DNA from 2 places in the Micromonospora sp. NBC_00389 genome. Region 2 is predicted to be linked to the other one. Evidence: riboswitches for the same ligand, from Rfam matches in the RefSeq annotation. Region 2 holds a riboswitch; the other holds the start of a gene.

Region 1 (4,847 bases), 3.4 Mb from region 2:
GAGGCGATCAGCTCGGTGGCGTCGAACCCGATCCGGGTCACCGGCGAGGTCCAGGTGCCGTACTCCCAGCTGCGGGTGGTGCCGCTGTGCGGGTCGGCGTACTCGGTGGTGCCGGTGGGGCGAGCCAGGGTGAGGCCCGATCGGGCGCCGGGCACCACGCGGGTGCCGGCCCGGTCGCCCCGGTGCCAGTCCGCCGGCCCGGACCAGTCCTGGAACGTGATCTGCTCGTCGTGGGTGATGGGGTGCGGACGGCCGCCGGTGAGCGGTTGGGCCGCCACCGCGGGTGCGGCGGTGGCGAGCAGGGTGAGCGCGGTGACGCCGGCGAGGGCGGCCGTGCGCAGGCGGGATCTGGCCATGGGTGCTCCGCGGTGTCGAGAGGGACATCGTCGCTGGTCAGTGTTCCGCTTGGAGGGAAGTTTCGCCAGATGTTCGATGGTGGAAAATCATTGCCGCCGCGATGATCCGCCTGGGATGCATTAGGCAGCGATTAATATTGATATGACCATGTGACTGATGGTGAAGTGTCCTCCACCGAGCGGGATCTCCCGCCCTTCGAGGAGGTAGTCCATGGCCCTCCGCACGCCCACCCCTCTCCGCCGCGTCCTGGTGCTCGCCGTCGTCACCGGGCTGGCAATCGCCACCGTCGGCGCCGCCCCGGTCGCCGCCCGACCAGCACCGGACCGGACCGCCGAACAGGCCGCCACCGGCTACCGGGTGCTCGGCCCTCGGACCGTCGCCGACCGCACCGCGGTGGCCCGCACCGGGGCCGCCATCGACTACTCCGAACACGGCGTACTGCACATCTCGGCCACCGCCACCGAGGCCGCCGCGATCAGCCGTCTCGGCTTCCGGCTGGAACCGCTCGCCCCACCGCCGAACGTCGAGCGAGGCGCAGGCGAGGTGGGCACGTTGGCGTTCCCGCCCGCCGACTCCAACTTCCACGACTACGCGGAACTGACCGCCGTGGTGAACCAGGCCGTCGCCGACCACCCGGCCATCGCCCGCAAGATCAGCATTGGTGCGTCGTACGAGGGCCGCGACCTGATGGCGGTGAAGATCTCCGACAACGTCGGCACCGACGAGGGTGAGCCGGAGATCCTGTTCAACGCCCAGCAGCACGCCCGCGAGCACCTGACCGTCGAGATGGCGATCTACCTGCTCAACCTCTTCACCGACAGCTACGGCTCCGACTCCCGGATCACGAACATCGTCAACAGCCGGGAGATCTGGATCGTGCCAACGGTCAACCCGGACGGCAGCGAGTACGACATCGCCACCGGGTCGTACCGGTCGTGGCGCAAGAACCGGCAGCCGAACAGCGGCTCGTCCGCGGTCGGCACTGACCTGAACCGCAACTGGTCCCACCAGTGGGGCTGCTGCGGCGGCTCGTCCGGCAGCACCTCGTCGGAGACCTACCGCGGCCCGTCGGCGTTCTCCGCCCCGGAGACGCAGGCGCTGCGCAACTTCGTCAACAGCCGGGTCGTCGGCGGCGTCCAGCAGATCAAGGCGAACATCGACTTCCACACCTACTCGCAACTGGTGCTCTGGCCCTTCGGCTACACCACCGCCAACAATCCGGCGGGGATGAGCGCGGACCAGTACAACACCTTCGCCACCATCGGCCAGCAGATGGCGGCCACCAACAGCTACACCCCGGAGCAGTCCAGCGACCTCTACATCGCCGACGGCACCAGCATCGACTGGATGTGGGCCACCCACAACATCTGGGCGTACACCTTCGAGATGTACCCGGGCTCGGCGAGTGGCGGCGGCTTTTACCCGCCGGACGAGGTGATCCCCGCGCAGACCACCCGCAACCGGGAGGCCGTGCTGATGCTCAGCGAGTACGCCGACTGCCCGTACCGGGCCATCGGCAAGCAGGCGCAGTACTGCGGCGGCGGTGGCGGCACCACCGTCTGGTCGGACACCTTCGAGACGGCCACCGGCTGGACGATCAACCCGTCCGGCACCGACACCGCCACGGCCGGGGTGTTCGAGCGGGGCGCCGCCCAGGCGACCACCTCCAGCGGGGCCAAGCAGCTCACCCCGTACGCCGGCGCCAACGACCTGGTCACCGGCCGGCTCGCGGGATCGGCCGCCGGTGACCACGACGTCGACGGCGGCGTGACCAGCGCCCGGTCCCCGGCGGTGACCCTGCCGTCGTCCGGCACGCTGACCCTGTCGTTGGCCTGGTACCTGGCGCACGGCTCGAACGCCTCTTCGGCGGACTACCTGCGGGTGAGCGTGGTGCACAACGGCGGCACCACGGCGCTGCTCACCCAGGCCGGCGCGGCAGCCAACCGCACCGGGAGCTGGGCGGTGGCCAACCTCAACCTCAGCCCGTACGCGGGCCAGTCGGTGCGCATCCTCGTCGAGGCGGCGGACGCCTCCGGCGCCAGCCTGGTGGAGGCGGCTGTGGACAACGTCACCATCACCGCCTCCTGATCGGGTGGGGCCCCGTCCCGCCCCCGGCGGGGCCCCACCACCCGCTCCGACCCCGCGGATCCGGGACATATCGCCGCCGGTCGACCACCCCACCCCGTCATCGGGCGGCCCAGGTGATCGACCGGCGGTGATCGGTCCTTGATCGATCCGGCACGTCCTGGCGGTGCGCTACCGTCTTAGCGACCAGTCCGCAGCGAAGCCGGTGTGAGTCCGGCGCTGTCCCGCAACTGTGATGCCCCGTCCTGACGGCGGGGACGAGCCAGGTCGCCTGCGGATCGGTCGCGACACGCGCTCTCGAGGAAGGGCGCCTCGTGGGCGGGCGCACGAAAGTCCTGTCGGCGAAGCACCACACTCCTCGACCGACAGGAGGACCCATGTCCAGACGTACCCCCCGGCTCTTCGCCGCGACCCTCGCGGTCGCCGCACTCGCCCTCGGCGCCTGCGCCGAGAAGGCCGCCGACCAGCCGGCCGCCGGCGCCAGTTCGGCGACCGTCGCCTACCCGGTGACGGTCGGCTCGCTGACCCTCGACAAGCGCCCCGAGAAGATCGTCTCGTTGTCGCCCACCGCCACCGAGATGCTCTTCGCGATCGGTGCCGGCCCGCAGGTGAGCGCGGTCGACGACCAGTCCAGCTACCCGGCCGACGCGCCCAAGAGCGACCTGTCCGGCTTCCAGCCCAACGCCGAGGCGATCGCCGGCAAGAGCCCCGACCTGGTGGTGCTCTCCGATGACCGAAACAAGATCGTCGAGCAGCTCGGCAAGCTGAAGATTCCGGTCTACCTGACTCCGGCGGCGACCACGCTGGACGACTCCTACCGGCAGATCACCGAGCTGGGCAGCCTGACCGGGCACGTCGACCAGGCCGCCGACGTCACCGGCCGGATGAAGGACGACATTGCCAAGCTGCTCAAGGACGTGCCGCAGCGCGCCGAGAAGCTCACCTACTTCCACGAGCTGGGCCCGGAGCTGTACAGCGCGACCAGCAAGACCTTCATCGGCTCGCTCTACAGCCAGGTCGGGCTGACCAACATCGCCGACCCGGCCGACGCCGACGGCAAGAGCGCCGGCTACCCGCAGCTCTCCCAGGAGTTCATCGTCAAGGCCAACCCGGACTTCGTCTTCCTGGCCGACTCCAAGTGCTGCCAGCAGAACGCCGACTCGGTCAAGGCGCGCAGCGGCTGGGCCGGGCTGACCGCGGTGAAGAACAACCAGGTGGTCGCACTGGACGACGACATCGCCTCCCGCTGGGGCCCGCGGATCGTGGACCTGCTGCGGGTCATCGTCGACGCGGTCGCCAAGGTGCCCGCGTGACCGTCGTCCGTCGATGACCGGGCCGTCACCCTCGGGTGCACCGGCAGCATCCACCCAGCCGGCCGGGACGCAGCCTCCGTCCCGGCCCGCCGGGCTGCCGTTCGGAGCCCGACCCGCTGGGCTGCCGTCTGGAACCCGGCCCGCCGGGCTGCGCAAGCGTTGGCTGGTCGCCGGCGTGTTCGCGGTGCTGGTCGCGCTGATCGCCGGGGTGTCCATCGGCCCGGTCAGCCTGCCGCCGGGCAGCGTCGCCGCCGAGCTGCTCAACCTGATCCCCGGGGTGCACCTGGACAGCGGGCTGACCGAGCGGGAAATCGCCATCGTCACCGAGCTGCGGCTGCCCCGGGTGGTGCTGGGTCTGCTCGTCGGCGGCCTCCTCGCCCTGGCCGGCGGCTGCTATCAGGGGGTTTTCCGCAACCCGCTGGCCGACCCGTACCTGCTCGGCGTTGCCGCCGGCGCCGGGCTGGCGGTCACCGCGGTGATCGCCCTCGGCGGCGCCGGTCGGCAGGGCTCGATCACCGGGCTGCCGGTGACCATCCCACTGGCGGCCTTCGCCGGCTCGCTGGTCGCCGTGACGATGACCTACCTGCTCGGTGGTGCCGGCGGGCGGAGCCGCTCACCCGCGATGCTGATCCTGGCCGGGGTGGCGGTCTCCGCGTTCCTGTCCGCCGGGCAGACGTACCTGCTGCAACGGCACTCCGACAGCATCCAGCAGGTCTACTCCTGGCTGCTCGGTCGGCTGGCCACCGCGGGCTGGCACGACGTGCTGCTGGTGCTGCCGTACGCCGTGCTGACCACCGTGGTGGTGCTGCTGCACCGCCGCGAGCTGGACGTCCTCGCCGTCGGTGACGACGAGGCGAAGAGCCTCGGCCTGCACCCGCAGCGCTCCCGCTACCTGCTGATCGCCGCCGCCTCGCTGGGCACCGCCGCGGCGGTCTCCGCGACCGGCCTGATCGGCTTCGTCGGCATCATCGTGCCGCACACCGTCCGCCTGCTCGCCGGGGCGAGCTACCGGGTGATCCTGCCGCTGTCGCTGCTGTTCGGCGCCGCGTTCTTGGCGCTGACCGACGTGGTGGCCCGCACCGCCGCCGCCCC
Region 2 (4,847 bases):
GTGTGGCGCCGGAGGCGTCCTGGCGCCGGGCGAGCTGGACGAGTCCGTAGCCGAACATCACGGCGAAGACCGGGTAGCCGCGTGCGTGGACGAGTTCGAACAGCAGGAAGTTGAGGCCGCGGTCCACACCTTGCGGCGCGCTGTCGAGGCCCGGCTCGCCAGCGAAGACGACTCCGGCGACGTTGGCCAACGCGATGATCAGCAGCATCGCTCCGCGGGCCAGGTCCGGTGCGAGGGCGCGTTCGGCGCGAAGCACCGGCCCTCTCGATGTGCGTGGTGCGGTGTCGATGCTCATGTCGTCCCTCTCCCCGTCCGGCTTTAGTATGTCGGAGAAAGTATCACGGGCATACTAATGCCGTCTGGCATGATGAGCCCTGAATTCCGGAGGCGAACGAGGGGGCCATGACCAGCGACGACTTCGTTCCGGCTCGGCTGCGCCGGCTGTGGGGCATGTCCGAGTCGTCGCGGCTCGGGCGGCCGGCAGCCCTCGACGTCAATCGGGTCGTCGCTGCGGCGGTGGATATCGCCGACCGCGACGGGCTCGGCGGCGTGACGCTTCCCAAGGTTGCCAAGGTCCTCGGCTTCACCGGAATGTCGCTCTACCGGTACGTCGGCTCCAAGGACGAGTTGCTCACGCTCATGGCCGACGCCGCCATGGGCGTACCGCCGGACCCCCGCACCGACGACTGGCGGGACGGGCTGAGCGGTTGGGCCTTCGCGCAACGCGCGGTGTTCCAGCGTCGGCCGTGGCTGACACGCGTGCCCACCTCCGGACCGCCCTCCGGCCCGAATCAGATCGCCTGGATGGAGACCGGGCTGGCGGTCATGTCCCGTACCCGGCTCGACTGGGCACACAAGATCGGCGTCCTGTCGCTGATCAACGGCTACGTGGTCCAGTCCGTACGGCAGTACAGCGACCTCGCCGAGGGCAGGGCCGAAGGCCAGGGGCAGGCCGACGCCGAGCGCGACTACGGCCGCGCGCTGGTGCGTCTCGTCGAACCCGAGCGCTTCCCCGAGACAGCCCGGCTGTTCTCCTCGACGCTGTTCGAGGCGCCGCCGTCCGACACCCCTGACGCGACGATCGCTGACGCGGACTTCACGCTCGGACTGGAGTTGATCCTCGACGGCGTCGCCGTCAGGATCGGGCGCTCCGACTCCTGACGCGCGGTCCCGCCTCTCATGCCGGTCGCTTCGCGGTCGTAGGTTGGTGGTCCGCACCGACGTTCGGTGTCCCGCACGCCGGCGGCGCGCCCAGTCGTAGCCGCCACCGTGACCCGTCGCCGGTGAGCCGGACGATCGCCAGCGGCTCGACGTCCAGTTGCCGGAACGTCGCCAACGGCAGATCGAGGGCGTGGACGATCGCAACCCGGAGCACGATCGGGTGGGTGACGGCGGTGATCCGCTGGCCACGGCCGCGCTGCCCGTCCAGCCAGCGGCCGACCCGGTCCCGCAGCGACAGGACTGATTCCCCTCCGTGCGGCGCGGCGTCCGGTGCGGACAGCCACTCGCGCAGCGCCTGGGGCTGCTCGGTGCCGACCTCCTCCAGCAGCCGTCCGGACCAGTGTCCGTAGTCGCAGTCGGCCAGCGCCGCTTCGATGGTGGGCGTCAGGCCGAGGGCGTGCGCGGTCTGGGTGGCCGCCGCCGCTGGACTGGACAGGCAGACGTCGGTGGCGCCCAGGATCGACCGCTGGCCCGGCGCGGCGGAGGCCAGGGCGAGGGCGGCTCGCAGGCCGCCCTCGTCCAGGCTGTCGTTCTTCCCGCCGAACCGGGCCCGCCGCAGGGCGGCGGTGTGACCGTGGGCAACCAGCCGCAGGCTGGTGGCGGTCACGTGCTCAGGGGTGCGCTGGCGGTTCCGCGACGCCGTTCGTGGTTCATCAGGGCCGCGAACAGCAGGCCGATTCCGGTCCAGAGCACCACCTGGGTGCCGAGGGAGGCCAGTCGGAAGTCCCACAGCAGGGCGGCGGGAAAGTCGTCCGGGACCTCCTGGAACGACGGCAGCACCACGTAGGACACCGCGGTGACCAGCAGGAATCCGCCGAGGGCCGTGGTGGCCCGAAGCCACTGTGGCGCCCCGTCGCCGAGCGCTCGGTAGCCCAGCGAGCCGGCCCAGACGGCCACCAGGCCGAGCACCACCATCAGCAGGTAGGTGCCGGTGCGCTGGTCGATGGTGGCCGGGTCACCGACGGCCGGGGGATTGGCCGGGTACTTGATGAACGGCACGATCACCACGCCGAGCAGCGCAGCACCGGCCAGCAGCAGACCCGACCGTCCGTCGTCGTAGGCCCGCCGCCGGCGACACAGCAGGACGTACGCGGTGGCCAGCAGGCCACCCATCGCGGCGCCGAACAGACCGGTGGCCAGGAACAGGCCGCCACGCTGGCCAGACCTGCTGACCAGGGCATCCTCGTGATCGTGTCCGCCACCGGCGGGCTCGGCGTGCGCCGCGGCCTGCTCGATGGCGATGGCCCCCTCGACGTGTGGTTCACCGGCGACGTAGGCGAACGTTCCGGCGAGCAGACCCGCGGCCAGGCCGGCGAGCAGCCCGCGAAGGAGAACGCTGACGAACGTGGGCGCGGCCCTGGTGGCGGTCAGTGGCACGGGACACCGAGCAGGTGCCGGCCGTCGTGCATCAGCTCGTGCAGGTACATCCCGCTGCGCGAGACCGCCCCCTGGTCAAAGGCGACGAGATAGGCCAGCAGCGTGAGCACGGCGACGGCGGCCAGAACCGTCCACAGGAGACGGGTAGTGCCAGCGGGATGCACCAACGGCTGGCTGGACGTGGAGCTGGACATGCGTACGCGAACCTCCTCGGGGATGACGCGTCCCCATCGCAAGGCTGCGGACGACCGAGTGTCCTGGCTCGCGGCCCCTCCCGTAGAGGATGGGGACCGCTCACAGTGGCGCGACCGCGCCGGATTCACACCGGCTTCCCTCGCGTCGCCGCAGATAGTGGGTCGACCGTATCGGTGCCGGTCCGAACGGTCAACCCGGTCCCCGCGGCATCGGGGTGGACGGTCTCAGGCGTCGGTGACGGCCGTCACCAGTCCGGCCACCGACACGCCCGGGACCGACATGTGGGGTGTGACAACGGCGTCCCTCCCTATATATGGTGTCGAGCGCAGCTGGTTCGGCCGCTCATCCAGAGGGTCGAGGCAAGAGGGAACCCGGTGGAAATCCGGGACTGCCCCGCAGCGGTGAGTGGGAACGACCGCCGTCATCAGCACTGGGCCGCCAAGCGGCCTGGGAAGCGACGGCCAGTAGGAGACCGGCGAGTCCGGTCGTGCCCGCAAGTCCGAAGACCTGCCAGCGCGCCGTGCACCCGCACCCGGGTGGGCGGCGGTCCGACGCCGCGTGGGACGGCTGACGCCACCTGACCCACGCCCGTCGGCGTGGCGTCCGCCGGTGTCTGTCTCCTCGTGTCCGAGGGCCATCAGGTCTCGAACTCGCGAGGAGTGAGTAGTGACGGTCACCCAGGTAGCTCCGGTCACCGGCGACCCGACCCCGCCCGGCCGGCGGCGGACGCAGATGCATGTCCGCAAACGCGACGGCGCCAGCGAACCGGTTGACGTGAACAAGATCGTTCGAGCGGTCGAGCGGTGGACCGACGACCTCACCGACGTCGACCCGCTGCGGGTGGCGACCCGCACGATCAGCGGCCTGTACGACGGCGCGACGACCGCCGAACTGGACCGGCTGTCCATTCAGACCGCCGCCGAGATGATCGGCGAGGAACCGCAGTACTCCCGCCTCGCCGCCCGGCTGCTGGCCGGCTACGTCGACAAGGAGGTCCGCCGGCAGGGCATCACCTCGTTCAGCGCGGCGATCCGGATCAGCCACGCCGAGGGCCTGATCGGAGACGACACCGCCGCGTTCGTCGCCGCGCACGCCCGTACCCTCGACGATGCCGTCGATGCGGGCGGCGACCGGCGGTTCGAGTACTTCGGCCTGCGCACGGTGTACGACCGGTATCTGCTGCGCCACCCGAGCAGCCGGCTGGTGCTGGAGACCCCGCAGTACTGGCTGCTGCGGGTGGCCTGCGGGTTGTCCCGTACGCCGGACGAGGCGGTCGACTTCTACCGGCTGATGTCCAGCCTGGCCTACCTGCCCAGCTCGCCGACGCTGTTCAACTCCGGCACCCGGCACACCCAGATGTCCTCCTGCTACCTGGTCGACTCCCCGCGTGATGAGTTGGACTCGATCTACCAGCGGTACGCCCAGGTCGCCAACCTGTCCAAGTTCGCCGGCGGCATCGGCATCGCGTACTCCCGGGTCCGGTCCCGGGGCTCGCTGATCCGCGGCACGAACGGGCAGTCCAACGGGATCGTGCCGTGGCTGCGCACACTGGACGCGAGCGTCGCGGCGGTCAACCAGGGCGGCCGGCGCAAGGGCGCGGCCTGCGTCTACCTGGAACCGTGGCACCCCGACGTCGAGGAGTTCCTGCAACTGCGGGACAACACCGGCGAGGACGCCCGGCGTACCCACAACCTGAACCTGGCCAACTGGATCCCCGACGAGTTCATGCGCCGTGTCGAGGCCGACGAGCTGTGGTCGCTGTTCGACCCGCACGAGGTACCGGAACTGCCCGACCTGTGGGGGGAGCGGTTCGACGCCGCGTACCGGGCGGCCGAGGCGCAGGGCCGCTACGTGCGGCAGGTCCCGGCGCGGGAGCTGTACGGGAAGATGATGCGCACCCTGGCCCAGACCGGCAACGGGTGGATGACCTTCAAGGACGCGGCGAACCGGCTGTGCAACCAGACCGCCGAGCCGGGCAACGTGGTGCACCTGTCCAACCTCTGCACCGAGATCATCGAGGTGTCCAGCGACGCCGAGACCGCCGTGTGCAACCT

Evidence for each region. Region 2 has a riboswitch for cobalamin ahead of OG470_RS29845 (CbtB domain-containing protein). Riboswitches for the same ligand answer to the same signal wherever they lie in the genome.
Region 1: it holds a riboswitch for cobalamin, as region 2 does, so the genes downstream of both, OG470_RS08895 (ABC transporter substrate-binding protein) here and OG470_RS29845 (CbtB domain-containing protein) in region 2, are expected to answer to the same signal.

What each region holds. Positions count from the first base shown of each region.
Region 1 covers NZ_CP107947.1:1,858,919-1,863,765, forward strand. The annotation lists gene OG470_RS08885 (C39 family peptidase) at 1-356, opposite strand, end outside; gene OG470_RS08890 (M14 family metallopeptidase) at 568-2,445, shown strand; cobalamin riboswitch at 2,613-2,735, shown strand; gene OG470_RS08895 (ABC transporter substrate-binding protein) at 2,820-3,755, shown strand; gene OG470_RS08900 (FecCD family ABC transporter permease) at 3,769-4,847, shown strand, end outside.
Region 2 covers NZ_CP107947.1:6,301,336-6,306,182, reverse strand. The annotation lists gene OG470_RS29865 (DUF418 domain-containing protein) at 1-295, opposite strand, end outside; gene OG470_RS29860 (TetR/AcrR family transcriptional regulator) at 403-1,161, shown strand; gene OG470_RS29855 (histidine phosphatase family protein) at 1,178-1,828, opposite strand; gene OG470_RS29850 (CbtA family protein) at 1,825-2,598, opposite strand; gene OG470_RS29845 (CbtB domain-containing protein) at 2,589-2,792, opposite strand; cobalamin riboswitch at 2,828-2,974, opposite strand; cobalamin riboswitch at 3,107-3,322, shown strand; gene OG470_RS29840 (ribonucleoside-diphosphate reductase subunit alpha) at 3,526-4,847, shown strand, end outside.